3 regions of the Blautia stercoris genome follow, and region 3 is predicted to be linked to each of the others. Evidence: predicted binding sites of a transcription regulator. Region 3 holds the regulator's gene; each other region holds the start of a gene.
What was found. Region 3 encodes HrcA, which represses chaperone genes, less so after heat shock. Its sites were predicted from a motif close to TGTTAGCACTCNNNNNNNNNGAGTGCTAACA; they were not measured.
Positions count from the first base shown of each region.

Region 1: ACYQ2D_RS08460 (Hsp20/alpha crystallin family protein) is a predicted target of HrcA. The motif match lies at 7,782-7,812, and genes of this name have one in related genera.
Region 2: htpG (molecular chaperone HtpG) is a predicted target of HrcA. The motif match lies at 2,328-2,358, and genes of this name have one in related genera.

Region 1 is NZ_BAAHYF010000001.1:1,749,913-1,759,993, reverse strand. It holds gene ACYQ2D_RS08500 (MATE family efflux transporter) at 1-316, shown strand, start outside; gene ACYQ2D_RS08495 (ROK family transcriptional regulator) at 408-1,511, shown strand; gene ACYQ2D_RS08490 (zinc-dependent alcohol dehydrogenase) at 1,738-2,766, shown strand; gene ACYQ2D_RS08485 (MFS transporter) at 2,823-4,187, shown strand; partial or broken gene ACYQ2D_RS08480 (carbohydrate kinase family protein) at 4,171-5,126, shown strand; gene ACYQ2D_RS08475 (family 43 glycosylhydrolase) at 5,333-5,905, shown strand; gene ACYQ2D_RS08470 (metallophosphoesterase) at 6,024-7,220, opposite strand; gene ACYQ2D_RS08465 (hypothetical protein) at 7,404-7,604, opposite strand; gene ACYQ2D_RS08460 (Hsp20/alpha crystallin family protein) at 7,966-8,430, shown strand; gene ACYQ2D_RS08455 (MATE family efflux transporter) at 8,564-9,934, opposite strand.
Region 2 is NZ_BAAHYF010000003.1:74,021-84,101, forward strand. It holds gene ACYQ2D_RS16340 (HAD family hydrolase) at 1-411, shown strand, start outside; gene ACYQ2D_RS16345 (hypothetical protein) at 523-786, shown strand; gene ACYQ2D_RS16350 (aldehyde dehydrogenase) at 853-2,250, shown strand; gene htpG (molecular chaperone HtpG) at 2,458-4,542, shown strand; gene nudC (NAD(+) diphosphatase) at 4,614-5,462, opposite strand; gene ACYQ2D_RS16365 (DUF5721 family protein) at 5,548-6,051, opposite strand; gene ACYQ2D_RS16370 (DegV family protein) at 6,204-7,043, shown strand; gene ACYQ2D_RS16375 (YdcF family protein) at 7,141-7,752, shown strand; gene ACYQ2D_RS16380 (YesL family protein) at 7,806-8,495, opposite strand; gene ACYQ2D_RS16385 (HlyC/CorC family transporter) at 8,523-9,836, opposite strand; gene ACYQ2D_RS16390 (hypothetical protein) at 10,019-10,081, shown strand, end outside.
Region 3 is NZ_BAAHYF010000001.1:1,468,518-1,478,598, forward strand. It holds gene thiI (tRNA uracil 4-sulfurtransferase ThiI) at 1-176, opposite strand, end outside; gene ACYQ2D_RS07055 (cysteine desulfurase family protein) at 243-1,397, opposite strand; gene ACYQ2D_RS07060 (16S rRNA (uracil(1498)-N(3))-methyltransferase) at 1,404-2,141, opposite strand; gene prmA (50S ribosomal protein L11 methyltransferase) at 2,152-3,105, opposite strand; gene ACYQ2D_RS07070 (AEC family transporter) at 3,138-4,058, opposite strand; gene dnaJ (molecular chaperone DnaJ) at 4,182-5,369, opposite strand; gene dnaK (molecular chaperone DnaK) at 5,455-7,329, opposite strand; gene grpE (nucleotide exchange factor GrpE) at 7,411-8,022, opposite strand; gene hrcA (heat-inducible transcriptional repressor HrcA) at 8,040-9,077, opposite strand; gene uvrB (excinuclease ABC subunit UvrB) at 9,376-10,081, opposite strand, start outside.

The DNA.
Region 1 (10,081 bases), 280 kb from region 3:
TTTGATTTCGATGTTTATGAATCAGGAAAGCATCGTAAATGCAGGAGTTCCGATGCTCAGACTTCAGCTTGCAGGTGCAGTATTTACTGCGGTTACACTCGTAAGTACCTGTACGTTCCAGTCCGCCGGAAAAGCATTAAATGCTTTTCTTTTATCTGTTAGCAGACAGGGCGTTATCTTTGCAGTTGTGATTTTTATTTTGTCTAAAACAGTGGGCTATTATGGAGTAGTTTCGGCACAGCCGGTGTCAGATTTTCTTACAGCTGTGCTTGCCGTGATTCTGGTGAGAAGGAGCGTATACCGAGAGATACGATAAAAAATTAGAAAATGCCGTTATTGTGGTTTACAAATTGTCAAATAAAAGGTAATATACTTTTATAAAATATTTTATAAAAGGAAGCTTTTGTATGGCGGGAATAGAGAAAAAAAATGTTACAAAATCTAAAATTGTGAACTACATTATCAATCATAAGGCAACGTCTAAGGTAGAGTTATCTAAAGATTTAAATATCAGTATGCCGACAGTATTGTCTAATGTAAAAGAATTGCTAGCAGGTGGAATTGTGATTGAAACAGGAGAATACGAATCAACAGGTGGGCGAAAAGCGAAAAAGATTAGTATTAATCCTGCATATCGTTATGCGGTTGGAATCAGAATCACTGCAAAGCATATAGGGTTTGTGCTTGTAAACATGAAGTATGAAATTGAAAAATATGAAAGAATACGGCTGGAATTTTCAACAAATACTTCTTATTATTCAAAAATCAGGGAAGAATTGGAGGCATTTCTTAAGGATGTAGAAAACAGGGAGAGGATTCTGGGAATCGGTATTTCGATTCCTGGAATTGTTAACTTGGAGAATCGAATGTTGGTGAAATCTCATGCTCTTCAATTAGAAAATTATAGCTTGAATTTTCTGGAACAGGTGTTTTCACTGCCGGTATACTTTGAGAATGATGCAAATGCAGCGATGAGAGCAGAAGATTTAAATAGATATAAAAATGCGTTGTATTTATCTTTAAATAATACTTTGGGTGGTGCGTTTTGTATTGATGGAAAATTAATCTTGGGAGAAAATCAGAAGGCGGGTGAGTTTGGGCATATCATTCTTGTTCCAGGCGGAAAGCAATGTTATTGTGGAAAGCGTGGATGTGCAGATGTTTACTGTGCGGCGAGCGCACTGACGGATGATACCAGCCAAACATTAGAACAGTTTATGCAGCAGTTAGAAGAACGAAAGGAAAGTGCACAGCAGGTTTGGCAGGAATATTTGGAATATTTAGCGGTTTTAATTTCAAATTTGCGGATGGCTTATGACATGGACATCATTCTTGGAGGCGAAGTGGGTGGATATCTTTCAGATTATATGATTCCATTGGAAGAAAAAGTGATGAAATATAATGGGTTTGACCATGATGCAAGATATTTGAAGATATGTTCTTATAAAAGAGAAGCTTCTGCAGTAGGTGTGGCAAAGTATTTTTTGCAGGAGTTTATAAAAGATATTTAGTTGCTTGTAAAAGAGAAAAAGTTCCAGAGAGAAAGCAGTTTAAAGAATGTTTTCTCTCTGGAACTTTTTTTGCTTTCTGGAAAAATGCATAAATTCACAGAAACAATCTTGTGCAATAGGCAGAATTAAACGTTGGGATATTGACAAATTTTATCTTTTGGATAATAATGTAATTACTTTAATAAAATGTTTAATAAAAGAATATAAATAAAGGAGGAAATACATTATGTTACAGCAGGTAATGACAAATCCAGGAGAAATTATTTTCAGAGAGGTACCAGTTCCAGAGGTGAAAGACAATCAGGTGTTGGTTAAAATTATGAATATTGGAATTTGTGGTTCTGATATTCATGTATACCATGGAAAACATCCATTTACAAAATATCCGGTTACACAGGGACATGAAGTGTCTGGTGAAATTGCAAAGATTGGAAAAGATGTTACAGAGTTTCGTGAAGGACAAAAAGTAACAATTGAGCCTCAGGTATATTGTGGAGAATGTTATCCATGTCGTCATGGAAAATATAATCTTTGTGAAGAACTCAAAGTTATGGGATTTCAGACAACAGGAACAGCTTCTGAATATTTTGCAGTAGATGCGTCGAAAGTAACACCGATTCCAGAGGAGATGTCTTATGAAGAAGGTGCAATGATTGAACCTCTTGCTGTAGCAGTGCACGCTGTAAAACAGATGGGCGATGTGAAAGGAATGAATATTGCAGTGCTTGGAGCAGGTCCAATTGGTAATCTGGTTGCTCAGTCAGCAAAAGGAATGGGAGCAGCAAAGGTTATGATTACAGATGTCAGTGACCTTCGGTTAGAGAAAGCAAAAGAATGTGGAATTGATGTATGTGTCAATACAAAAGAAAAAGATTTTGGTGAGGCAATGATTGATGCCTTTGGTCCGGATAAAGCAGATGTAATTTATGACTGCGCAGGAAATAATATCACAATGGGTCAGGCAATCAAATATGCAAGAAAAGGAAGTGTAATTGTTCTTGTGGCTGTATTTGCAGGCATGGCAACAATTGACCTTGCAGTTGCCAACGACCATGAACTGGATATTAAGAGTACAATGATGTACCGCCATGATGATTATGTAGATGGGATTGCACTCGTAAATGAAGGAAAGGTACATTTAAGACCATTAATTTCTAAGACTTTTGCTTTTAAAGATTATTTGAAAGCATATCAGTATATTGATGATAATCGTGAAACAACAATGAAAGTAATTATTAATGTGCAGGAAAAATAGAACGATAAATTTTGGAAGGATGGGGTTTAGTCAGAAACGCTGATAAGGAGGAAGTTATGGGAAGTGAGAGTAAGAATGGAAAAGTGCCGTTGATTAGTAAAATCGCCTATGGATTTGGAGATGTAGGCTGTAATTTTAGCTGGATGTTTGTCAGTAACTTTTTAATGATTTTTTATACCGATGTGTTTGGAATCAGTATGGCAGCGGTATCAGCCTTGATGCTTTTTTCAAGATTCTGGGATGCAATCAATGACCCGATTGTAGGAGGACTGACAGATAAAACAAATACAAGATGGGGGAGGTATCGCCCATGGCTTCTGATTGCGGCTCCAATTACGGCGGTGCTTTTGATGCTCTCCTTCTGGGCACATCCAGACTGGTCGAATACAGCAAAAATCGTTTATATGGTAATTACATATTGCCTTCTGGTATTAGGCTATACTTGTGTAAATATTCCGTACGGAACACTTTGTGGAGCTATGACACAGGATATTGATGAACGTGCAAAAATTAATACTTCCCGTTCCGTGTCAGCGATGATTGCAATCGGAATTATTAATATTGTGACAGTGCCTTTGATTAGTAAGCTAGGAAGCAGTAGTGCCAAAAAAGGCTATCTGCTTGTTGCGATTATTTATGGATGTATCTTTGCAGCCTGTCATTTCTTCTGCTTTGCAAAGACAAAAGAACAGGTAACAATCCCTGAAAAAGAGAAAATTTCAATTAAAGTACAGCTGAAAGCAGTTATGCAGAATAAACCATATCTGCTTGCACTGGTTGGACAGGTATTGTTTGGATTTACATTGTATGGAAGAAATGCTGATATTTTGTATTATTTTACTTATGTTGAGGGAAATGCTTCTTACTATACCACCTATTCAATGTGCATTATTATTCCTTCTATTATTGGTGCAGCATGCTTCCAGCCAGTATTCCGTAAGTTAAATAATAAAGGAAGAACAGCTTCTATTTTTGCATTACTTACAGGTATCGCAATGCTTGCTATGTATTTCTTTAATGTAAAAGAATCACCAATCACATTTTATGCATTAGCCGGTATTACACAATTTTTCTTTTCAGGATTTAATACTGCAATTTATGCCATTATTCCAGACTGCGTGGAATATGGTGAGTGGAAAACAGGACTTAGAAATGATGGATTCCAGTATGCCTTTGTTTCTCTTGGAAATAAAGTTGGGATGGCAGTAGGTACTGCGTTTCTTGCAGCATTACTTGGAAAATATGGATATGTGGCAAATCAGACACAGAATCCGGAAGTAATTGCAATTATGAAACATGCATTTTCAACGATACCTGGAATTTTGTGGATTGTTACAGCAATTGTTCTGTTTTTCTATCGTCTGAATAAAAAACGCTATAATGAAATTGTGGAGGACTTGAAAAATGGCAAAAGAGGTTGATATTGTCGCTTTAGGAGAACTTTTGATTGATTTTACAGAGGCAGGAAAAAGTGATTCAGGAAAAAAGCTGTTTGAGCAAAATCCTGGTGGCGCACCGGCAAATCTTTTAACTCTAGCCTCACGTATGGGGTATCGCACGGAATTTATCGGTAAAGTCGGAACGGATATGCATGGGAATTTTCTGAAAAAAACTTTGGAGGAAGAAGGAATCGGAACAAAATATCTGATTTAGGATGAAAGATATTTTACAACTCTTGCTTTTGTAGAGATTGCGGAAAGTGGGGAGCGTCAGTTTTCTTTTTCCAGAAAACAAAGTGCAGACACACAGTTTTGTGCAGATGAGTTAAATCAGAAATTGCTTGAAGATTGTAAGGTATTTCATTTTGGTTCGTTGTCATTGACAGATGAACCGGCAAGAACAGCAACAATAGAAGCTGTAAAAATAGCAAAATCATCAGGTGCACTTATTTCTTATGACCCTAATTATCGGGCATCATTATGGGAAAAGAAACTGCTGTAGAACAGATGAAATCCATGATACCTTATGTTGAGGTGATGAAAGTGTCAGATGAAGAACTAGTTTTGCTGACAGGAAATAAAGATTATAGTCAGGCAGTTAAAATACTTCTTGATATAGGACCAAAGTTAGTGGCTGTGACGCTTGGAAGCGAAGGGGTTCTTCTTGCAACAAAACAGAGACAGGAGAAACTACCAGGATTTAAAGTGAAAGCGATTGATATGACAGGGGCTGGAGATTCTTTCTGGGGAGGCTTTTAAAGTGAGTATCTAAAACAAAATAAAAAAATTGAAGAGCTTACATGGGAAGAACTTAAAAAGTGTGCAAAGTATGGCAATGCAACGGCGGCATTGTGTGTGCAGAGAAGAGGTGGAATTCCGGCAATTCCTAAAAAAGAAGAAGTAGAAAGTTTGTGTAAGTAAATGATGCAAAGGGGAATGTGAAAAAAATGGATTTTCACGTTCCCTTTGATGTTTTATCGAGAGATACGATAAAAAATTATATTTAAAAATCCAAAAAAATCAGTTATTTTATTTCCAAGTAAAGATAAAATGTACTTTTGAAATGTACTTTCAAAACATTCCAAAAGTAAAAAAGTACATTGAAATATACAGGAGGAAATAAAGTTATGATTCATAATCCAATTTTACCAGGATTCCACGCAGACCCATGTATCTGTCGTAAAGGGGATGACTTTTACGTTGCCGTTTCTTCTTTTGAGTGGTTTCCAGGGATTCCGATTTATCATTCAAAAGATATGAAAAAATGGGAATTATATTCTCATGCGCTGACAAATGCCGATGACTCTGATTTGAAAAAACTGCCAAGTGCAAAGGGAATCTGGGCTCCGCATCTGACCAAACATGGTGATTATTATTACATTATGTGTGCCGAAGGTGATACAGGATATTATCACAGTGTGACAATGGGTCGTTCTAAAAACGTATACGGACCTTATGAGGCAGACCCATGCAATCCGATTTTAACTTCTGCACCAGGAAATTATAACGAACGTGCAGATTGGGATCATTTAAAACCACGTTACTACAATCCAGAGAGCAAACTTCAGAAATCCGGTCATGCAAGTTATGTGGATTTGCCAAATGGAGAAACCTGGATGGTGCATCTGACTTCCAGACCATTTGTACCGGAACTTCGTTGTACACTTGGTCGTGAAACTGCAATCCAGCGCATGAAATAGAAATAAAAAGTTCCAGTTTAGTTTTTTTAAGAACTATTCTGGAACTTTTTTGTGCATATCAGGAAGGGTTCGTACGAAGTTGTATATTGGAGATAACCTCCGATGCACACTAAAATTATTAATAATTGGAAAAATACACCGTAATCGTACAGATTTCGCTGTCTGTTCCAACCCGCATTGCCGGACCCCAGACACCGACTCCGGAAGTTACAATGCTGTTCAGATTACCTTTTTTTAAGTAACCGCAGGGATTTTCCCAGAATAATTTTACCGTTAGATTTCCGGGAAAAATCTGTCCATCGTGAGTGTGACCGCATAACTGCATATCTACGCCGGCATTATCAAGTTCTTCAAGTTGTTTTGGCTGATGTTCCAGGACAAAAACAGGTTTGGTTTTATCTACGTTCGAGAGCAGTTCTTCGATAGTTTTTCGGTTCGTTGTGCCGTCTCCTGGTTTTTGAATATCTTTTCGACCAACGAGATAAAAGGCATTGTCAATACAGGTGACTTCATCATCGAGAAGAGTGATATCGGCATCTTTTAGAAAACTTTCAAATCTCGGGTCACGGACTTCGTTTTCTTTTGATGTAACTGAAAATCCACCTAAGAGCCGTTCTGTCACATCATGGTTTCCGAACACAGCATAAGAGCCATAAGTACTTTGAATCGTAGAAAGTGTTTTGGCAATTTTATCTGGATTTTGAACGGCTTCATATTCGTTGTCAAAAACGTCGCCCGCAAATACAACAAGGTCTGCATTTTGTGCATTGATTTTCTTTACCATGCGCTGCATCTGCCTGTCATCGACACTGTAACCAAGATGCAAATCTGCAGCGAGAACGATTTTTAAAGAATCATGTCCGGCGCAGGATTTTTCTACAGTAATATCATAAGGCGTCACTTTTACGTGTTTGGAATGTAAAATTCCATAAGCGCTGATACCGCAGATAAGTGCGGTAAGCAGAAGTCCAACAAATACATAGCCGGCTTTACAAAAGAAAAACTCATGTATTTTTCCAGTAATTTGTTTTAAAATCAGCCGGAGAATATCTGCGACTGCAATAAACATTAATAAATATAAAAATGTGCCAAGCCAGTAGTTGCTGATTCGCTTTACAAGTACCTGAAATTCAGAGGCAGGCAGTAAAAATGCAAAAAGCAGAGAAAGCGCCAGCAGAGAATAAATAGTAAGATAAGGCACAACAAACCATTTGGAATGAAAACGCTCAGAACATGCAGTCAGCCATTTATGGATTCGGTGCAGGATGTAGGCGTTTAATAAAATATAAATGGGAATGATGAATATTAAAATCATAATAGGGCTTCCTTTTTGTTTTTCAGAATAGCACAAATGGCAGGAAGAAGCAAATGAAGGGTGGGCATTTGATTTTTGATAAGAAAAGACATATAATAAGTATAGCTAAGAAATGCGATTATACTCTAAGTGAGTAAAAAGAAGTTCGGAGTGCCAGCTCTGAACTTCTTTTTTTCTGATTTTTTATGCTAATCCCTCAATTGCTTCTTCTATGATATCAGCAAGTTTTTCTGTTGTAATTTCCATAAACAGTGACTGCATCGGTCCAAATGAATCAATAATTTCCATTAGTTTTTTGCGGTCATGAGGATTTTCTTTTAATTCTTTATACTGACCAGCACCATAGATGATGCGGACTGGCCCTTCATAAATAAAATCTTTCATGAGCTACCTCCAAAATAAAATGTTATATTAGTGTGTCCGTATAGTAGAAATATTAATATACTAGGGTAACCCGAGGGCAAGAAAAATTTTATCATATCTAAAGTTTACAATGTAGAATAAAAAGGCTAAAGGTGGAAGTTAGTTTTTTATTTGAATTTTCACAGAATGTTCACAAAAAATTAGCACTCACCTCTTGACAGTGCTAATAATATGTGCTATAGTACAACTAGAACAAAGGAAGAGGGAAATAGAGAGAGACAAAGAAATAAAAAAGCCTTTCCCCTCTGGTTTGACCTAAGTTCCAAAAAAGAAACAGGTAAACAGCAATTAAGATTTTGAGATAAAAAAGGAGAGATGACTTATGTTGATGCCTAGTATTTTTGGAGAAAATTTATTTGATGACTTTTGGGAATTCCCATTTTTTGATAACAGTAAAGAACAGAAAAACATTGAAAAGAAACTGTATGGACATCATAGTAAAAATATGATGAAAACAGATATCAAAGAAACTGAAAAAGGTTATACCATTGAAATGGATCTGCCAGGATTTAAGAAAGATGAAGTCAAAGTAGCACTTGAAAATGGTTATCTGACCATAGCAGCAGCAAAAGGACTTGATAAAGACGAGAAAGAAAAAGAAACCGGTCGTTACATCAGACGCGAACGTTATTCCGGTGCCTGTGAACGTAGCTTTTATGTAGGAGCAGATGTAAAACAGGAAGACATCAAAGCTCACTTTGAACATGGTATGTTAACTCTGTTCGTACCAAAGAAAGAAGCAAAACCGGCAGTGGAAACAGATAAATATATTTCCATTGAAGGATAAGCAGATTCCTCTTTAAACAAAATTAAAATAAATTAAAAAATCGCCCTGTGCACTTCGTTGGAGTTGAGATGCACAGGGCGGTTTTGATTTCAAACAAATGGATATTCGTAATCCAATTTGTTGCCTGATTAATTCAGTCAAATAAATTTTCTCTTGTAATATTCTGTGCCCATTTACCCTGACGGTAATGATGCAGTACCCAAGGCCATTTCACAAATTCATCTGTGCATAATAAGAAATAAACCCAGAGAACCGGAAGTTTTAGTACAAAGGCAGCGAAGAATCCAAGTGGAACTGCGTAAACCCACATATCAATGGTATCACAGATTAATCCAAATTTGGTATCACCACCGGCTCGGAATACTCCGGCAATGAGTGCGGTATTTACAGCCGAACCCATAATATAATAAGTGTTAATTAAGAGCATATATTTTAAGTAGTGCATTGCCTGATCATTTAGAGAGGCAAATCTCATTACAAAAGGTGTGATTGTCAGTACGATGACACCACCGATTGCTCCGGCAATCACAGTCATTTTTAACATTCTGGATGCATAAACTTTAGATTTTTCCAAGTCACCTTTTCCCATAACATTGCCAAGCAGAATGGTTCCTGCACTGGCAATCGCAAAACAGAACACGGAACCAATGTTACGGACTACTGTAACCAGAGAATTAGCAGCTACAGCATCGGTACCTAAATGTCCAAGAATAACAGAATACATGGAAAAGGCTACACTCCATGAGACATCGTTTCCAAGTGCCGGAAGTGATAATTTAATAAAGTCGTTTAATAAAACTTTACTATGGATAAACATATAAGCCGGATTTAGTTTTACGTTTTTACTCAGAAAAGAAACAATGATGCAGGCAATTAGTTCGATTAGTCGAGAAAAAGCAGTTGCAATGGCAACACCGGCTGCTCCGAGTTTTGGAAGTCCAAATAAACCAAAAATAAAGACCGCATTTAAAATAACATTTAAAACAAAAGCAAGCATATTTAATGCCATACTGATGGTTACCCGTCCGATACTTCGCAGAATTGCAAGATAAACTTCGGTCACGCCCCAGCATAAATAAGTAATTCCCATGATTCTTAAATAAGAAGAGCCGATGGATATTAACTCCGGGTCAGAGGTAAAGATTAGCATCATGCGGTTTGGCATCGTAAATGCAATCAGGGCAACGACACCGGAAATTGCGATTGAAAAACGAAGGGCAATTCCTTCGATTGCGTGAATCGCCTGTAAATTATTTTGTCCAAAGTATTGTGCACATAAAAGCGATGCACCTGTGCCAAGTCCATAATATACCATAAACAGGATATTAGAATAACTGGCAGCTAAAGAAACTGCGGAAATTGCGGATTGTCCGACATAATTGAGCATGATTACGTCGGCGGAATTGACGGCTGCACTTAACAGATTTTGGATGATAATCGGAAGTGTCAGCCGAAACATTTGCCGGTAAAAGTCATCTTTACCGGTTGAAACTATATTTTTCATAAAAATCCCCCATAAATTATTATAAAATTTATTATAATGTATTTGAGAGAAAATTTCGTCCTTTATTCTGACGGATTTCTACGTTATTTTGACTGTGATGTTTCTTCTGTCTGCAGGGTTCACAGAATTTTCACAAAAAATTAGCAC
Region 2 (10,081 bases), on a different contig from region 3:
GTAAAGCCGTTTGACGGCATTGTGGAGATGTTAAATGGATTAAAAAAAGAAGGCATTAAGATAGGTGTCTGCTCAAATAAACCACATCATGCAGCAGTAGATGTGGTAAATAAAATATTTGGAGAAGAATTGTTTGATAAAGTGCAGGGTCAGACTGCCGAAATTCCAAGAAAACCTTCTCCACTTGGACCACTTGCGATTGCGAAAGAGTTCAATGCCAAACCTTCAGAGTGTCTTTATATGGGAGATACCAATACAGATATGGATACCGGAAATGCCGCAGGAATGTTTACAATTGGTGTGACCTGGGGATTTCGTCCAAGAAAAGAACTGGAAGAACATCATGCAGATAAAATTGTAGACAAACCGGAAGAAATTCTGGCTTATGCAAAAGCGCATAAAAATGTGTGATAGCATAAACCATTAAGGTTTCAAAGGGAGTATCTCGATTTGAGATAAGAGCACAAAACACGTGAAAACGGTTTTTGGAAAAAAGATGATAGGATTAAGGAGGAAAAACGAATGAATGAATTTAGTGAGGAGTGCTTGATTACGTTTTTAAGAAATCAGGAACAACTGTTTCCAGAGCCAGTTGCAGAAACTGTGGAAGAAGCAGAAGCATTTTTGGAAGATTGCATGGCAGTTGTTGTGGACACTTTAGAAGAAGTAAAAGAATATTTTGAAGAAAATGGTATGGATGTCGATGAAATGTCCATGAATGAACTTGAAGAAGCCAGTGAAGTATTTGCCCTTCCAAATGGTCAGTATTTGATTGTAGAGGGCTAAGAGGCAAAAGAAGGCAGGTAGTTTTTTCGTTAGGAAAGACTGCCTGTTTTTTAAATATTTTGGGTGATTAAAAAAGAAAGTGAGGCAGACCGCATGGAAATAGAAAAAGTCTTAAAAGAGCAAAGAAACTTTTTTGAGACGGGAGCGACAAAATCAATCCAATTTCGTCAGAACGCATTAAACAGGCTTGAAATCATAATTAAAAAACATGAAAGAGAAATTGCAGATGCCTTAAAAAAAGATTTGCATAAAAGTGCGTTTGAAAGTTATATGACAGAAACAGGCCTTCTTTTAAATGAGATTCGTTATGTAAAAAAACATCTGGCCGGCTGGATGAAAGAAAAGCGGGTGCCGACACCCCTTGCTCAGTTTCCGGCAAAAAGTAGGGTAATTGCAGAGCCTTATGGTGTGGTCTTAATTATTGCACCGTGGAATTATCCGTTTTTGCTTTGTCTTCAGCCACTTATTGATGCAATTTCAGGAGGAAACTGTTGCGTGATAAAACCATCTGGAGCATCGACAGTGTCTTTTAAAATGATAAAAAAGATAATCGAAGAAGCATTTCCTTTAGAGTTTGTAGCTGTAATCAAAGACGGGGAAAAGGAAAATAAAAAGCTGTTAGAGCAGAAATTTGATTTTATTTTTTATACAGGCGGACCAAGAGTTGGAAAACTGATTATGGAACAGGCAGCAAAACAGCTGACACCGGTTGTACTTGAATTGGGAGGAAAGAGTCCTTGTATTGTAGAAGAAAGTGCGGACTTAAATCTTGCGGCTAAAAGAATTGTGTTTGGAAAATTTTTAAATAGTGGTCAGACCTGTGTTGCGCCGGATTATGTGTTGGTTCAGGAATCCGTAAAAGAAGAATTGATTTTAAAAATGTGTAAATGGATTCACAGAATGTACGGAAAAGAACCGTTAAAGTGCAAAGATTATCCTAAAATAATTTCAAGTTATCACTATGAAAGGCTGATGAAGCTGTTAAAAGAAGAACTGGTTGTAAGCGGAGGATATGGACGAAAAGAAACCTTGCAGATTGCACCGACTATTTTAAATGAAACTGACTTTGATGCGCCGGTGATGCAGGAGGAAATTTTTGGTCCCATTCTGCCGGTGATTGGATTTGAAACCATAGAGAGAGCCGTAAATCTGGTAAAACAAAAGGAAAAACCGCTTGCACTCTATTTATTTACAAAAGAGCAGTCTGTCAAAAAACAGGTGCTCTCACAGCTTTCCTTTGGGGGCGGATGTGTCAATGATACCATAGTACATCTGGCAACTTCCTATATGGGATTTGGAGGAGTCGGTGCAAGTGGAATGGGAAGTTATCATGGAAAAGCGGGATTTGATACGTTTAGTCATAAAAAGAGTCTGCTTGTAAGAAAAAGTAAAATAGATATTCCGATTCGCTATCTTCCTTATCGAAAGTATAAGAATTTATTCCTGCATTTGTTTTTGAGATAACTATTTTTTGACGTTCCAATCGAACACCTGTGAAATTGCATAGATTTTATTCTTTGTTTAGAAAATTTATAAAAATTTGTTAGCACTCAACTAAAATGAGTGCTAATTTTTTCTTGACTTTTTACTCTTTAAGTATTAATATTGATTTTAGCAGCAGAAAAGAGAAGTTTTCTGCAAAAAGAGAAAGTAAAAGGAGATGTTTATATCATGGCTAGTAAGCGTGGTAGTTTATCAATTAACAGTGACAATATTTTTCCAATTATTAAAAAGTGGTTATATTCCGACCATGACATTTTCTTCCGTGAATTAATTTCCAACGGATGTGATGCAATTACAAAATTAAAAAAATTAGAGGTAATGGGAGAATATACATTTCCTGAAAATCATAAAAATCAGATTCAGGTAATTGTAAATCCAGAAGAAAAAACCCTGAAATTCATTGATACCGGTCTTGGTATGACTGCAGATGAAGTAGAAGAATACATTACTCAGATTGCTTTTTCAGGAGCAACCCAGTTCCTTGAAAAATATAAAGATAAAACAAATGAAGACCAGATTATCGGACACTTTGGTCTGGGATTCTACTCTGCATTTATGGTTGCCGATGTAGTTGAAATTGATACTCTTTCTTACAGAGAGGGAGCACAGGCAGTTCACTGGTCTTGTGATGGTGGTACAGAGTATGAACTTGAAGACAGTAATCGTACAGAAGTCGGTACTGAAATCACCCTGCATTTAAATGAAGAAAGTCTTGAGTTTGCAAATGAATACCGTGCAAGAGAAGTTATCGAAAAATATTGCTCATTCATGCCGGTAGAGATTTATCTTTCCAAGGCAAATGCTCCGCAGGAATATGAAACAATTGATGAAGCTGACTTAAGAGAAGATGATGTTGTTGTAGAGCATATTCATGAAGATGCCAAAACAGAAGAAAAAGAAAATGAAAATGGAGAAAAAGAAGTTGTAGAAGTTTCTCCTGCAAAAGACCAGGTTAAGATTAACAAAAGACCGGTTTCTTTGAGCGATACACAGCCTCTGTGGATGAAACATCCAAATGAGTGTACCGAAGAGGAATATAAAGAATTTTATCGTAAAGTATTTATGGATTATAAGGAGCCGTTATTCTGGATTCATTTAAATATGGATTATCCGTTTAACTTAAAAGGTATCTTATATTTCCCGAAAATTAATACGGAATATGAATCCATTGAAGGAACCATTAAGTTATACAACAATCAGGTATTTATTGCAGACAACATTAAAGAAGTTATTCCGGAATTTTTAATGTTGTTAAAAGGCGTGATTGACTGCCCTGATTTACCACTGAATGTATCAAGAAGTGCTCTTCAGAATGATGGATTTGTTAAGAAAATTTCTGAATATATCAGTAAGAAGGTGGCAGATAAACTTTCCGGAATGTGCAAGACAGACCGTGAAACTTATGAAAAATACTGGGATGATATCAATCCGTTTATCAAATTTGGCTGTTTGAAAGACACTAAATTTTCAGACAGAATGATGGATTATATCCTGTATAAGAATCTGGATGGAAAATACCTGACTCTGGAAGATTACTTAAAGGAAAATGAGACAGAAGAAGAGGCAAAAGAGGAAGCTGAAACAGTAATCGAAGAGAATAAAGAAGAAACAGCAGAAGAAATTAAAAAAGATGCTGAAGAAGGAAAAGAACCGGAAAAAACAACGGTTTATTATGTAACAGACGAAGTACAGCAGAGCCAGTACATCAATATGTTTAAAGAAGAGGGACAGGATGCGCTCATCTTAAAGCATAACATTGATTCTGCATTTATTTCTCATGTAGAGCAGAAAAAAGAAACTGTAAAATTCATGCGTATTGATGCAGACATCAATGAATCTGTAAAAGCAGACGGCGAAGAAAACTTAGAAGAGCAGACCAAAGAGTTAGGCGAAATCTTTAAGAAAGCATTAGGAAAAGAAAATCTGACAGTAAAAGCCGAAAAGCTGAAAAACGAAAGTGTTTCTTCTATGATGACAGTGACAGAAGAAAGCCGTCGTATGCAGGAAATGATGAAGATGTACAATATGTACGGCATGGATTCCTCTATGTTTGGCGGACAGGAAACACTGGTATTAAACTTAAATAATAAACTGGTGCAGTATGTGCTGGCAAACAAAGAAGGAGATTTAACCAAACTGGTATGCGAGCAGTTATATGATTTAGCTGTGATTACGCATAGACAGCTGACTCCGGAAGAGATGACAAAATTTGTTGCAAGAAGCAATGAAATTATGATGGAAATGACAAAATAATAAGGTGAACCATAAAAAAGTGTCCCTGAGTTTGTAGAAAAATTCAGGGGCACTTTTGTTTCATTTAAGAGTTAACAGTATTTTTTATCTTCTCCGTTTTTAAAGACGGTCATCATTTCACGGGTCAGGCTGATTTGTTCCGGGTCATCCGGAATATTTTCACGTTCCATCCAGACTGCCATGGAAAGTTCTTCTTCATCAAGAGAAATCGTATCTTCTCCATCCAAATCACAGAAAAATCCAAATAACAGTGTTCCGGAAAAAGACCAAGGCTGGCTTTTATAGAAATGCAGATTCTTAACCTTTAATCCAACTTCTTCCATTACTTCACGTTTTACGGTTTCTTCAATGGTTTCCCCAATTTCGGTAAAACCGGCAATCAGTGCGTAGTGAACGTATTCACGACCCGCATATTTAGATAAAAGCAGTTTGTTTCCATTTCGTACTGCTGTGATAACTGCCGGACAAATTTTTGGATATTCGATTGTGTTGCAGTTCGGACAGTGAAGCATACGTTCTTTTGTATCTGATTTCATTGGAGAACCGCATTTTCCACAGAATTTGTGTTCATTGTACCATGTAAATAACTGCCATCCGGTGATTCCGGCAAAGGCGAGGTCTTTTGGTCGTGCAGTACGGAAAAGACGATTATTTTCAAAGTGATAGTTTGAAAAAAGAGCTTCTGGAAGTTCAGGGATAAGATAATAAGAAACCTTATCAATAGAAAACAGATAGATAAATGTTTCTTTTGCTTTTGGATAAACGGAAACAACTTCAGAGAATTTTAAAAACGAAATAGTTTGTTCTTCTTTTTTTACAAAAACAGTGTTGTCTTTATAATGAAGAACAATATCTTCAGGATTTGGTTCGTGAGGGGTATATTCGTTGTGATAAATATGTGGGTAAATATCTTGTATCATAAGTAAAATTCCTCCTGTAAAGTTATGTTAGATATTTATGAAGGCTTTTTAACCTTCACTTTGTGGTACATTTATATGCCATGTTTTAGACAGAAAGCATGGCAATCTGGTGTTTTTTAAAAAATGTGATGACAGCTTCATCCCAGAGAAGATCCAGTGATTTATCCATAGAAAATAGTTTCATGGAAGTGCCGGTGGTACAGATTAGGGAAGTACCATCATACTGCAGATTTAAATAAAGCCCATAAATATCGTTGATGCTCCAGCTTGAAGCATTTTTCAAGAGAAGCTGTTCGGAAGCCTGTCTGGATAATTGAAATACAATTTTAAAGGAAAGCGGTGTTTTTTTTCCTTTGATAATAGAAAAACAGTAGGGCTTTACTTCCTGCCACAGGCAATGGGTGCGACCGCTTTTTGTAAGGGCTTCGGCTTCTTCAGTGTCAAAAAATTCAGGGCGCAGGGTTCCATCAATTTGAAAGGTTGAAAATGTGGTAATTGAAGCCTCACAGAGCCAGAATGAGTCAAATTCTTCTGAAATTAAGAGCCGTGCCATAAAATCTTTGACATCTTGTACGTTTAATGCAATCATTGAAAAACCTCATCTTTTTTGTGTTTACTTTTTTAAGTATAAACGATTCGGTAAAAAAATCAAAGTCTTTTTAAGGAAAAAGCCTTTTCAAGTATAGTGTTTTATGGTATTATAAAACATAGTATTAGAAACTACATATAAGAGGGTGCAATATGAGATATAAAATTGTGATAGACAGTTGTGGAGAATTAGTAGAAAAATGGAAAGACAGTCCGGCTGTGGAAAGAGCATCGTTGACACTGACCGTGGATGATGAAGATATTATAGATGATGATACTTTTGACCAGGCATATTTTTTAAAACGAGTTGCAGAGAGTCCAAATTGCCCGAAATCATCCTGCCCGTCACCAGAACGTTATATGTCAGCGTATGATTGTGAGGCAGAACACGTATATGCAGTAACACTTTCTTCTGAATTGAGCGGTTCTTATAACAGCGCAGTTCTGGGAATGAATTTATTAAAGGAAACACATCCGGATAAAAAAATTCATGTGTTTAATTCTCACTCTGCGTCGGTTGGACAGACCTTAATTGCTTTAAAAATTGAAGAGTGTGAAGAACAGGGGATGGAATTTGAAGAAGTAATAAAAAAAGTAGATGCCTATATCAGTGAACAGAATACGTATTTTGTGCTTGAAACGCTCGAAACACTTCGTAAAAATGGAAGATTGAGCAATTTAAAAGCATTTGTGGCAACTGCTTTAAAAATCAAACCAGTGATGGGTTCTACACCGGAAGGTACGATTGTTCAGCTTGACCAGGCAAGAGGAATGAATAAAGCAGTGATGAAAATGGTTGATTATGTGGTAGAACGCACACCAAATCCGGCAGAAAAGGTGCTGGGAATTAGTCATTGTAACTGTCCGGCACGTGCACAGGCAGTAAAAGAGGCAATTTTAGAGCGGATTCCGGTAAAAGATGTGGTTTTGTTAGATACTGCGGGTGTCAGCAGTATGTACGCAAATGATGGCGGAATTATTATCGCAATGTAATTTTTGCAGATGAATGAAAATGAAATAGAAGCCTTAAGAAGTCGGAGAAACCGGCTTCTTTTTCTATGTGATAAGAAATCAGAAGAGGATAAGACAGATGTATGAAAAATTTTTAAAGCAGATAACAGATTTTATTTTTATAGACCAAGAGCCTCAAAAAGCAGATATTATTTTTATTCCGGGAAATGGATTTCCAAATCCATCTGAGCGTGCAGCAGAGCTATATCGAGAAGAGTTTGCGAAGAAGCTTCTGCCATCTGGTCATTATAGTGTAGTGCTTGGTCATTTTGCAGGAGTTTTGCAAAAACAAGAACTGTATCAGGGAAAGTTTGAAACTGAATGGGAATTTTTACAGCAGGTATTAGTTCAAAACGGAGTGGATAAAAAAGACATCTTAAAAGAAGATAATGCAACGTATACTTATGAAAATGCAATTTATTCTAAGAAAGTGACGGATAAAGAAGGGATGGAAGTAAAAAAAGCGATTCTCTGCTGTATGCCGTATCATGCAAGAAGAGCGTTATTGTATTATCAACTCTTATATCCGGAAACTGAATTTTTCGTGTGTCCGGCAAAAGAAAGCCCGATAACAGCCGAGAACTGGTATTTATCAAAAGAGGGGATTGAGACTGTGCTTGGAGAAGTAGAACGCTGTGGAAGTCAGTTTCATGAAATTTTAAATGAGATAAAAAAAGAAGTCAGGTCATAGATTCAAGTTGAACATTCGTGAGATTTGAATCTATGACCTGACCTGTAAAAAATTTATTTTTCTTCGTTTGCTGTTTCGTTTACTTCTTCAGAATCAAATGAGGGTTCTTCCTCGTCTTCACTTGGTTCATATTTTGCAAATACGATCCGGAAGGAAATGGAATTTACATAAGCAACAAAGGAAACTCCCATTAAAAACCATAACAGGCTTCCATAAGCTAAGGTTGTCTTGGTTAAGAATGTAAAGACAACCAGACCAATTGGTAAAAGTACGATTAAAAGAGTACGCGGCAGGTTTAAGATACTGATTAAAACTGAATTTTTTATGGTATCTTTGATTCCGTTTTCAAATCTTGCAATGTATGGAAAGATATAGGAAAACAGCAAAATATAAAATGTAATAAATGCACCGACTAAAACACGGAAAACGTTCTGTAAAGCAGCCGGAAGCATATTTGCCGCACGAAAGTCAAAGGCAAGCAGAGCACCGATAACAAGCAGAATCAGCCAGATAATCGTAGAGATTTTGAAGTTTTGGCGGAATCCTTTAAAAAAGCCTTTTGCAATATAGGAATCTTCTCCTTTTACCATCTTTAAAGTTACCGAATAAAGTGCGGTAATGGATGCACCAATTGTAACAATCGGAATACAGCAAATCAGGCATAAAATATTTAAAATCATCAAATCACATAAACGGGACAAGAACCTCATAACCGGACTGTCCATATTAAAAAAACTACTCATCGTTGTTTCAATCCTTCTTTCTGTGTGTTAATGTTCAGTTTTGTCAGTTTTGTCATTTTTGTCAGAGAAAGTCTGGCTGTGCAAAGACTCCGGAAGATAAATATGAACGGTTTCAATTCGGTTCTTTTTGATTTTGTCAACCACCAGACGTATCTGGTCAGGGGTTGTGACAGATTCCCCGGTTTCTGGAAGTCGATCGAGCTGTTCAATAATATAACCGCCAATCGAATCATAATCTTCTGAGTCCATGTTAACATGGAGAAAATCACTTAAATCATCAAGTCGTGCAGAGCCTTTTGCTATGTATTCTCTGTCTGGAATGATTTCTGTTATATCATCCTCTTCTGAATCATCATATTCATCATGAATATCGCCTACAATTTCTTCTAACAGATTTTCCAGAGTAATAATTCCGGCAGTTGCACCGTATTCATCCAAAACAACGGCAAACGAAACTGATTCTTCTTTCATTTCCATAAGCAGTTCAGAAGTTTTTTTGTATTCAAAGGTAAAATACGGTTCTCTCATAATGCTGGATAAACAAAATTCTTCCTGCTTGTCTAAGAGCAGTAAATCCTTGACGTTGACAATTCCAACGATATGATCGGTTGTCTCTTTGTAGATTGGGAAACGTGTGTGTTTTTGTGCACGGAATAACTCAATTAAATCTTCGTAAGAACTGTCCTCATCAATAAAAGTGACGTCAATACGAGGAATCATAATATCACGTGCTAAAGAATCACCGAAATCGAATACATTATTAATCATTTCATGTTCTTCATTTTCAAGCACGCCCTCTTGATGACTGACATTTACAATGGTACGCAGTTCATGTTCTGTAATGGTGCTTCCCTTTTTACTGGAATCCACCCGAAGAATGGTAAGGATTCCCTGTGCAAGCTGATTGACGATAAAAATAACCGGAGTTAAAACCGTCATAAGCGCATAAATCGGTTTTGCATAAACCAGTGCAATTTTTTCAGCATGAATTGTAGCAAGTGTCTTTGGGGTGATTTCACCAAAAAGTAAAACCAGCAGGGTAAGAAGTCCGGTGCAGACTCCGACGGCTGCATTTCCAAAAAAGCGGATAGCCATAGAGGTTGCAAGGGAAGAGGCTCCAATATTGACGATATTGTTACCGATTAAGATTGTGCTTAAAAGTTTTCCGGAATTATCGGTTATTTTAAGCAGGATTTTGGCATTGTTATCACCAAGTTCAGCAAGACTTTGAATACGAATTCGGTTTGCAGTTGTCATAGATGTCTCTGCAGATGAAAAAAATGCAGATAAAGCCAGTAGGATAATCAAAATGAGAAACTGTATGGCATCGCTGGAATCCAATGAATCTTCACTCCTTTTTGTTTAAATTCGCCGGAAAAAAACTTTAACCAGCATGGTATTTAATCTATGATACATGATTTTTGATGGGATTGCAAGGAAAATGGCTTTTTCAAAAAATATAAATTTGGGGACTGTTGAAAAAAGCAAAAGTATGCTATAATATGTCGGATATAAAGTGGAAGATGAAAGACCACAGAAATTGCTTTGATTTACGAAAGGATTTTAATCTGATTATTATGAATAGA
Region 3 (10,081 bases):
TCAAATTCACTGTCTGCATAGACATAAATTCGACCACGCTCTTTTACGACTGAAAATTCGCCATCTACTTCTTTTAATACATGACGAATCTGGTCTACAAGCGCATCTTCAAAAATATATCTGTTTTTTCCTTTAATTGCAATCTCTGCATATTTTATCAAAAATGCTTTGAACATATCGTTTCCTTTCACTTCATAATATTGTCTTTTATTCTTTTTTATCTCATTAACTTCTTTTACATCTTAATGTCGTGCAAATTTCCGAAGCACCGGAAGTACTTTTGCGATTTCATCTACCGCATAATCAAGTTCCTCTTTTGTTGTCATCTCGCTTAGACTGAAACGGATTGCAGATTCTCTGCGTTCTGCTGAGACTCCAAGCGCAAGCATAGTTGCACTTGCGGCTCTTTTGTGGCTGGAGCAGGCACTTCCCGCTGAGATATAAATCTGTTTTTCTTCTAAGGTATGAAGCAGAACCTCACTTCTGACTCCGACAAAGCTTGCATTTAAAATATGAGGTGCTCCATCTTCTGGTTTTGGACCATTGATAAAGACATTGTCCAGTTCCTGAAGTCTCTTTGCAAGATACAGTTTATTTTCCCTTAACTGTTCAATTTTTTCATCGAAATCTTCATAAATCTTCTTCGCTGCCACTCCAAGCCCTGCAATTCCCGGAACATTATCTGTACCGGAACGCATGCCTTTTTGCTGTCCACCGCCAAGAATCATCGGCTGAATTTTTATTTTTTCATTTACATATAAAAATCCAACTCCTTTTGGTCCATGAATTTTATGACTGCTTACAGATAACAAATCAATTCCCATCCGTTTTGGATAGATACGGAATTTTCCATAACCCTGAATTGCATCTACATGATAAATTGTTTTCGGATTCTTTTCATGAACCAGCTTTCCAATCTCTTCCACCGGAACAACTGCTCCTACCTCATTATTGACATACATCGTAGAAACTAAAATTGTATCCGGACGGATTGCAGATTCCAGTTTTTCCATCGAAAGAATTCCGTTTGCATCAACCGGAATTTTTGTTATTTCAAATCCCTGTTCCTCTAATGCTGCAAGCGGTGCTGAAACTGCTGCATGTTCAAACACGGTAGAAATAATGTGTTTTCCCTGTCTGCGATTTGCATAAGCGCATCCAACAAGTGCCCAGTTATCGGATTCTGTTCCGCCTGATGTAAAATAAATTTCTTTTTCCTGAACTTTTAAAGTTTTTGCAATTTTTTCTGTCGCATCTTTTACATACTGTTCTGCTTCCACGCCTTTTTTATGCATTGCAGAGGGATTTCCATAATCTTCCATCATAGTTTTTACTACAATGTCTCTTACCTCTTCAAAGCATTGTGTGGTTGCTGAATTATCAAGATATGCTTCCATTTTATTTTATTCCTCCAAAGCAAACATCAGAACTGAAAGCACTGTCAATCCCGCTGTTTCTGTTCGTAAAATTCGTTTTCCAAGAGTGATTGCTTTTGCACCCTCATCCATTGACTGTTCGACTTCTTTTTCATCGAAACCACCTTCCGGTCCTATGAAAATTCCAATCGACTGACCTGGTTTTATACTGTTTATGATTGCTTTTGTCTCCTGCATCCCTTTTGCACGCTCATAAGGTAAAAGAATCACATCCAGATTTTTTGCATAAGCAAGGGCTTCTTTAAAACTCATCACATGACTGACTTCCGGCACATACATACGTTTGGACTGCTTTGCCGCACTTTCCGAAATTGCCTGCCATCTACGCTGCTTGTTTACCTCTTTTTTTCCCTCCAGACGCACAACTGCTCGCTTAGTTGCCACCGGTATCACCTGATGCACACCCAGCTCTACTGCCTTTTGAATAATCCATTCCATTTTGTCTGACTTTGGAAGTCCCTGAAACAGATAGATTTTAGAAGAAAGTTCATATCCTGCTTCCTGTGCATACATGATATGCGCAGTAACTTCATCTTCTAAAAATTCTTCGATGTAGCACGTATATTCCATTGTCTCTCCGGTACTAATCAGGATTTCCTCTCCGGTTTTCATCCGCAGTACATTTTTGATATGATTGACATCACTGCCACAGATGCGAATGACCGTTTCTTCTACCTGAGACGGTTCTACAAAAAAACGATACATTTTTTGCTCCTTAATTTTTTCTGGCCGTAACAGACACCCATTCTCCCTGATGTGTAACCTCTAACACTTCAAGACCGGCTGCTTTTACCGCATTTACAACAGTTTCTTCTTTGTCGTCAATGATACCGGATGTAATATAAATTCCACCTTTTTTCATCTGATTTAAGATAACCGGAGTCAGTGGAACTAATACATCTGCTAAAATATTAGCAACTACGATATCATATTTTTCATAGCCAACTTTATCCTGTACTTCTTTATCATCAATGATATTTCCAATCATCATGTCAAAAGCTTCTACCGGAATCTCATTTGCCTCTTTATTTTCTTCTACTGCCGGAACTGCACAAGGATCAAGGTCTGTTCCGACTGCATGTTTTGCTCCTAATTTCAATGCTACAATCGATAAAATTCCGCTTCCTGTTCCGACATCAAGCAGTTCTGTCTCGCTTGTCACATATTTCTTTAACTGACGGATACAAAGCTGTGTGGTCTCATGCATACCTGTTCCAAACGCTGTACCTGGGTCAATATGAATAATCATTCGGTCTTTATCTTCTTCTTTTACTTCTTCCCAGGATGGAATAATCAAGATATCATCTACATAAAACTGCTTGAAATACTGTTTCCAGTTGTTAATCCAGTCTTTGTCTTCGGTCTGGGAAAGTGTAATCATTCCGGAACCGATGTCTACAAACATTCTTAACTCTTCTAATTCTGCCTTTACTTTTTCAAGCATTGCATTGACATCTTCATCCTCATCCAGATAAAAATTCAGATATGCAACCCCATCATCTTCCGGCATATCCGGAAGAATATCTACAAACATCTGCTTTTTATCCTGTTCGGATAACGGCTGTTTGTCCTGAATTTCCGCACCTTCAAGCCCGATGTCCGCAAGGGTGGAAATGACAATATCTTCTACTTCTTCTCTGATTTCCAAAGTAATTTTATTCCACTTCATAGTTAGTCTTTCCTTTCTTTATCTATACTCTCTTATACAAACATAAATACAATCGTTATTGTCACTACCGATAATACAGTCGACAAAATAATTCCCTCTGATATTGTATGTGCATCTTTATTATATTGTTCCGCTAACATAACCGGCATATTTCCGGTTGGAAGAGCCAACATTAAAATAATGGTTGCACGCATAATATAATCTGGAAGAATTGGTTTTAACAAAATTGCAATTAAAACCGGTAAGACCAGAAACCGCAATAATTCAAATAGCATAAGCTTTCGATTTTCAATTATTTTTTTCGGATTTAACCCCACTACAGATGCTCCGATTACCATCATAGAAAGAAACGTACAGGCATTTCCACAGTAAGTTACGATATTCTGAAGCGTCTCCGGAACGGTAAGCTGAAACCAGTAAATCAAAAATGCAAAAATGCAACAGACAAAACCGGGTGTAAAAATATCTGTCCAGGACTGTTTTTTATCGCCTTCTGTTCCCTTTCTTACCAATGCAATCCCAAATGTAAAGATAAAAATATTATACAGAAAATTAAAAATCACCACATACAAAATTGATTTATGTCCAAGAATTGCGAGTGATACCGGAAATCCGATAAATCCAACATTTCCAAACGTGCTCATCAAAACATATGCTTCTTTTTCCTTCGTCTGTACCCGAAAAATCTTTACAAATGCATAACCAAACACAATCAACAGAACATAATACACAATACCAATTCCCGTTACAATCCCTACATTTTTTCTGGAAATATCTGACATATCCTGAAACACACTTGCAAGAATCATTGCAGGGCAGCAGATGTTTACAACAATTGCTGATAAATCCTTCATCACCATTTCTGATACAAACTTCCTTTTATACATGAAATATCCAAGTATAATCAGCGCAAATATCATCACCATCTGCTTTAGAACCACTATGCTGCCCATTTTCTCATAAACTCTCCCACTTTATCTATTTAACATTCCTATTATAAGGGAAATTTTTTTAGATTGCAACGAAAAAAAGAGAAGAAAAAATGTGAAACAATCACAAATTTTCTTCTCTTTTTACTAATCTTCAAATGTTTCTTTAATGGTTTCTTTGAATTTTTCCCATCCGCCTTTTTTCTTCTTTTCCGGAGTTTCTTCTTTTTCTTCTTTTGGACGATTTCCGCAGGCGGCATCAAATTTACGAAGTGCTTCTTTTGCCTCTTCATTTAACTTAGTTGGTACCTGAACAACCAGTGTAACATAATGGTCACCACGTACGTTTTTATTTCTAAGGGACGGTACACCTTTTCCTTTTAAGCGGACTTTGGTATCGGTCTGCGTTCCGGGTTTGACATCGTACATAACGTCTCCGTCTACCGTACTGATGCGGACTTCTCCACCGAGTGCTGCCTGTGCATAAGTAATTGGTGCAGTAGAAAAGATATTCATATCCTGTCTCTGGAAAATCGGATGACGAGCTACCATAACTTCTACAAGCAAATCTCCTCTTGGTCCTCCGTTTGTTCCCGGTTCACCTTTATCACGGATACGGATACTCTGTCCATTGTCAATACCGGCCGGAATACTTACCTGAATCTTCTTATGTTTGGACACATATCCTGTACCATGGCAATCGGTACATTTATCTTTAATGATTTTACCGGTTCCCTGACAATCCGGACAAGTCTGAACATTCCGAACCATTCCGAACATAGACTGCTGTGTATAGACAACCTGACCTTCTCCATGACATTTTGGACAGGTCTCCGGCTGTGTTCCAGGTCTTGCACCTGTTCCATGACAGGTTTCACAGGTTTCTTTTAAATTTAAATCCAGTTCTTTTTCACATCCAAAGACTGCCTCTTCAAATGTAACACGAACTCCGGCTCTGACATTTGCGCCCTTCATTGGACCATTATTCGTTCTTCTACGACCACCGCCGCCGAATAAATCTCCAAAAATATCTCCAAAAATGTCACCCATATCTGCGCCGTCAAATCCGCTGAAGCCACCATATCCGCCGGCTCCGCCACCGCCATTTTCAAATGCGGCATGTCCAAACTGGTCATACTGTTTTCTCTTTTCTGCATCACTTAATACTGCATAAGCTTCGGAAGCTTCTTTAAATTTTTTCTCTGCTTCTTTATCACCTGGGTTTACGTCTGGATGATATTTTTTTGCCAGCTTACGATATGCACTTTTTATGGTAGAATCATCTGCGCCTCTGTCGACACCAAGCACCTCATAATAATCTCTCTTATCCGCCATTGGTTTTAATCCTTTCTATACACACATTTAGGCATGGAGCGCCTGTCAGCACCCCATGCCCCATATCTTTTATTTACTGACAATTTTATACTTCTCTGTAATCTCCGTCAACTACATCATCGCCATAAGCTTCATTTGCTCCTGCGCCTGCACCTGCCTCTGGTCCCGGACCTGCCTGAGCACCTGCTGCTCCCTGTGCACCTTCGTACATTTTAGCAAAGAGTTTCTGTGCACTCTGCATCAGTTTTTCTTTACCTGCTTTGATGTCAGCAATCTGGGCATCTGTAATCTCATCGGTGTTTGCACAGCCATTCAGGATTTCTTTTAATGCATTTAAGTCAGCTTCTACTGCTGTTTTATCATTTGCATCTAATTTATCGCCAGCTTCTTCCATTGCTTTTTCTGTCTGGAATACCATAGCGTCTGCATCATTCTTTGTATCAACTGCTTCTTTACGTTTTTTATCCTGAGCTTCGAACTCAGCGGCTTCTCTGACTGCTTTATCGATTTCATCATCAGACATATTTGAACCAGCTGTAATTGTGATGTGCTGTTCTTTTCCTGTTCCAAGGTCTTTTGCGGAAACATTTACAATACCGTTTGCATCGATATCGAATGTAACTTCAATCTGCGGAACACCTCTTCTTGCTGGCGGGATTCCATCCAGACGGAACTGACCAAGGGATTTGTTATCTCTTGCGAACTGTCTTTCACCCTGAACTACGTTGATATCTACTGCTGTCTGGTTATCTGCTGCTGTAGAGAAAATCTGGCTCTTCTTTGTAGGAATGGTTGTATTTCTCTCAATCAGTCTTGTAGCGATACCACCCATTGTCTCGATAGACAGTGACAGTGGAGTAACATCCAGAAGAAGGATATCACCTGCGCCTGCATCTCCGGCAAGTTTACCACCCTGCACAGATGCACCAAGTGCAACACATTCATCCGGGTTTAAGCTCTTGCTTGGTTCTTTTCCTGTTAAGGCTTTTACTTTATCCTGTACAGCCGGGATACGTGTAGAACCACCAACTAACAGTACCTGACCCAATTCAGAAGCATTGATTCCTGCATCAGATAATGCACGGCGAACCGGTTCTGCTGTTCTTTCTACAAGGTCATGTGTTAATTCATCAAATTTTGCTCTTGTCAGGTTCATATCGAAGTGCAGAGGTCCATTTGCATTCATGCTGATGAATGGCAGGTTGATATTTGTTGTTGTTGCAGAAGAAAGTTCTTTTTTCGCTTTTTCTGCTGCTTCTTTGATTCTCTGCATTGCCATTTTATCTGCGGAAAGGTCTACACCTTCTGCTTTCTTAAATTCAGAAATCATGTAATCTGCAACCTTCTGGTCAAAGTCATCACCACCAAGGCGGTTATCACCAGCTGTAGATAATACTTCGATAACACCGTCACCGATTTCAATAACGGAAACATCAAATGTACCACCACCTAAGTCGTATACCATGATTTTCTGTTCTTTTTCGTTATCCAGACCGTAAGCAAGTGCTGCTGCTGTAGGCTCGTTGATGATACGTTTTACATCAAGACCTGCGATTTTACCGGCATCTTTTGTTGCCTGACGCTGTGCGTCATTGAAATATGCCGGAACTGTGATAACAGCTTCTGTTACTTTTTCACCAAGATAGTTTTCTGCATCACCTTTCAGTTTCTGAAGAATCATTGCGGAAATTTCCTGTGGAGAATATTTCTTATCATCAATTGTTACTCTGTAATCTGTACCCATGTGTCTCTTGATAGAAGAGATTGTTTTGTCAGCATTTGTAACTGCCTGACGTTTTGCCGGCTCACCGACTAATCTTTCACCTGTTTTTGTAAATGCCACAACAGATGGTGTTGTTCTTGCGCCTTCCGCATTTGCGATAACAGTTGGCTGTCCACCTTCCATAACACCTACACAGCTATTTGTTGTACCTAAGTCAATACCAATAATCTTGCTCATGATTTTTTCCTCCTATATCAATTCCAAGTTTTCTATCAATTTATAAGATGAAATCTGATTTTAAAAATCAGATATAATTGATTAATTTGCTACTTTTACCATGCTGTGTCTTACGACATGGTCTTTATAGAGATATCCTTTCTGGAACTCTTCTACTACTACATTCTCTCCGGCTTCTTCATCTTCCACATGCATTACTGCGTTGTGGTAATCCGGATTAAATTCTTCTCCGACTGCATCAATGGCTTTGACACCCATTTCTTCAAATACAGTCATCATCTGTTTGTAAATCTTTGTCATTCCGTCTGCAAACGGACTGTCTTTTTCTTCTTCCGGAACTGCTGCAAGACCTCTTTCAAAGTTATCTACAACCGGAAGAATCTTTTCAATAATTTCTCTTGCACCGATTTCATACATGGAAGCTTTTTCTTTCTCGGTACGTTTTCTGAAATTATCAAATTCTGCCATCTGACGTTTTACACGGTCAGTCAGCTCTTCGATTTTTTCATCTTTTTTATCTTTTTTCTTTTTGAAAAATCCTTTCTTTTCTTCAGATTTTTCTTCTGTTTCTGCTTCTTCAGAATTTTCTTCTGCCTCACAGCTTTCTTCTGTAACTTCTTCGGTTTCTTCTGTTTCTGTCTCGGCTGTTACATCATCGTTTTTATCATCATATAATTCTTTTTCTTCTGACACGAATCCATTCCGCCTTTCTATGTTTTCTTAAATATATGGTCTAATTGTGTTTTCAGCGTTTTCAGATTATCTACTACATTTTCATAATCCATTCTCTTCGGTCCGATGATTCCGATTGTTCCCTGCATGCCCTCACCCAAGTCGTAAGTCGCAGTCACTACACTGCAGTCTCTCATGGTTTGTACCGGACTTTCATTTCCAATATAAACCTGAATTCCTGTGTTTTCTTCTGAACTCATCGAATCTTTTACTAAATCCGCAAGCGCATGTTTTTCTTCAAATGCTGAAATCAATTCACTGGCTTTTGAGGTATCTGCTAGTTCCGGGTACTTGAAAATGTTTGTCGCACCGCTTGTATAGATTTCAACCTCATCTTTGTCTTCCGCAATCGCCTGAGCTACCGCATCAATCACACTGCCAACCACTTCACTGTGGATACCGGCTTGTTCTTTCATCCGGGTTATCATGCTCAGATTGATTTCTTCGATTGTAAGACCATTTAACTGCGTATTTAAAAGCAGATTTAATTTTAAAACTGTTTCATCACTCATAGGCTCCTGTAAATCAATCATCTGATTCTTTACCAGATTGCTGTCGGTTACTAAAACCGCAAGCAGTTGATTGTCACCCACTTTAGAGAGCTGAATGAATTTAAGTTTGTTTCTGTGATAGGTCGGACCGGAAATCATTGTGGCATAATTTGTATTTATTGCAAGTACTTTTACTACCTGCTGTAATACTTTTTCCATTTTATCGGTCTTTTCTATCATCAAATCTTTAATTTCCGAAACTTCTTTTTCTTTTTCCTTCATCAGTTCATCGACATATAACCGATATCCTTTATCAGAAGGAATTCTTCCAGCCGATGTATGCGGCTGAAGAATGTAACCCAGTTCTTCCAGGTCTGACATTTCATTTCGGATGGTTGCAGAACTGAGATTCAGGTCTGTGTATTTTGATATCGTTCTTGAACCAACCGGTTCTCCGGTATCAAGGTAGGTCTGGATTATGGCTTTTAAAATTTTTCGTTTTCGCTCATCCAATTCACTTTCCATTTTAATCTCCTTTCTGCTTCTTTTTTAATTGTTAGCACTCGTCGTAGTGGAGTGCTAACATCTATGCTCTTAAGATAGCACTGACCCATTTATTTGTCAAGAGCTTTACGAAATTTTTTTTATTTTTTTAACCAAATCAAGTAAGTCCCCTGCTTCAATTGCGAAAAGCAATAAGCAGGGGTGGGGACTTGCTTGTATCAGGAGGGGCAAGCCCCTTCTGATAAGCTGCGTAGCAGCTATTTGGTTATGAGCAAGCAGTGTAGCGGATTGCGAATATCCACTTGACTTCGAGCGGAAATCAATCCATTTCTTCCAGATTTTTCTTCAGTTCCACCATTTTGTCACGAAGCCCTGCTGCTGCCTCGAAATTCAAATCCGCCGCTGCTTTTCGCATCTTCTTCTCGACTTCTTTAATTAATTTTTCTAATTCTTTTCTGCTCATAGACTCAGGGTCTTTCTCTAATTTTTCTTCTGTCTCGGCAACCGATTTGGAAATACTGATTAAATCTCGTACCGCTTTTTTAACAGTCTGCGGTGTGATATGATGTTCTTTATTATATTCCTCCTGTACACTACGGCGACGCATCGTCTCATTGATTGCCATCTTCATGGAATCCGTCATCACATCTGCATACATAATGACATGTCCCTCTACATTTCTTGCCGCACGACCAATTGTCTGAATCAGTGAGGTCTCGGAACGCAGGAATCCCTCTTTGTCTGCATCCAGAATTGCAACTAATGTAATTTCCGGAATATCCAGTCCCTCTCTTAAAAGGTTGATTCCAACCAAAACATCAAATACATTTAAACGCATATCACGGATAATCTGTGTCCGCTCTAACGTATCAATATCAGAATGTAAGTATTTCACACGGATTCCCAAATCTTTCATATAATCCGTCAATTCCTCAGCCATACGTTTCGTCAGTGTGGTAATCAGTATCTTATTTCCTTTCTCGACTTCTTTATTCACTTCAGAAACCAAATCATCAATCTGTCCC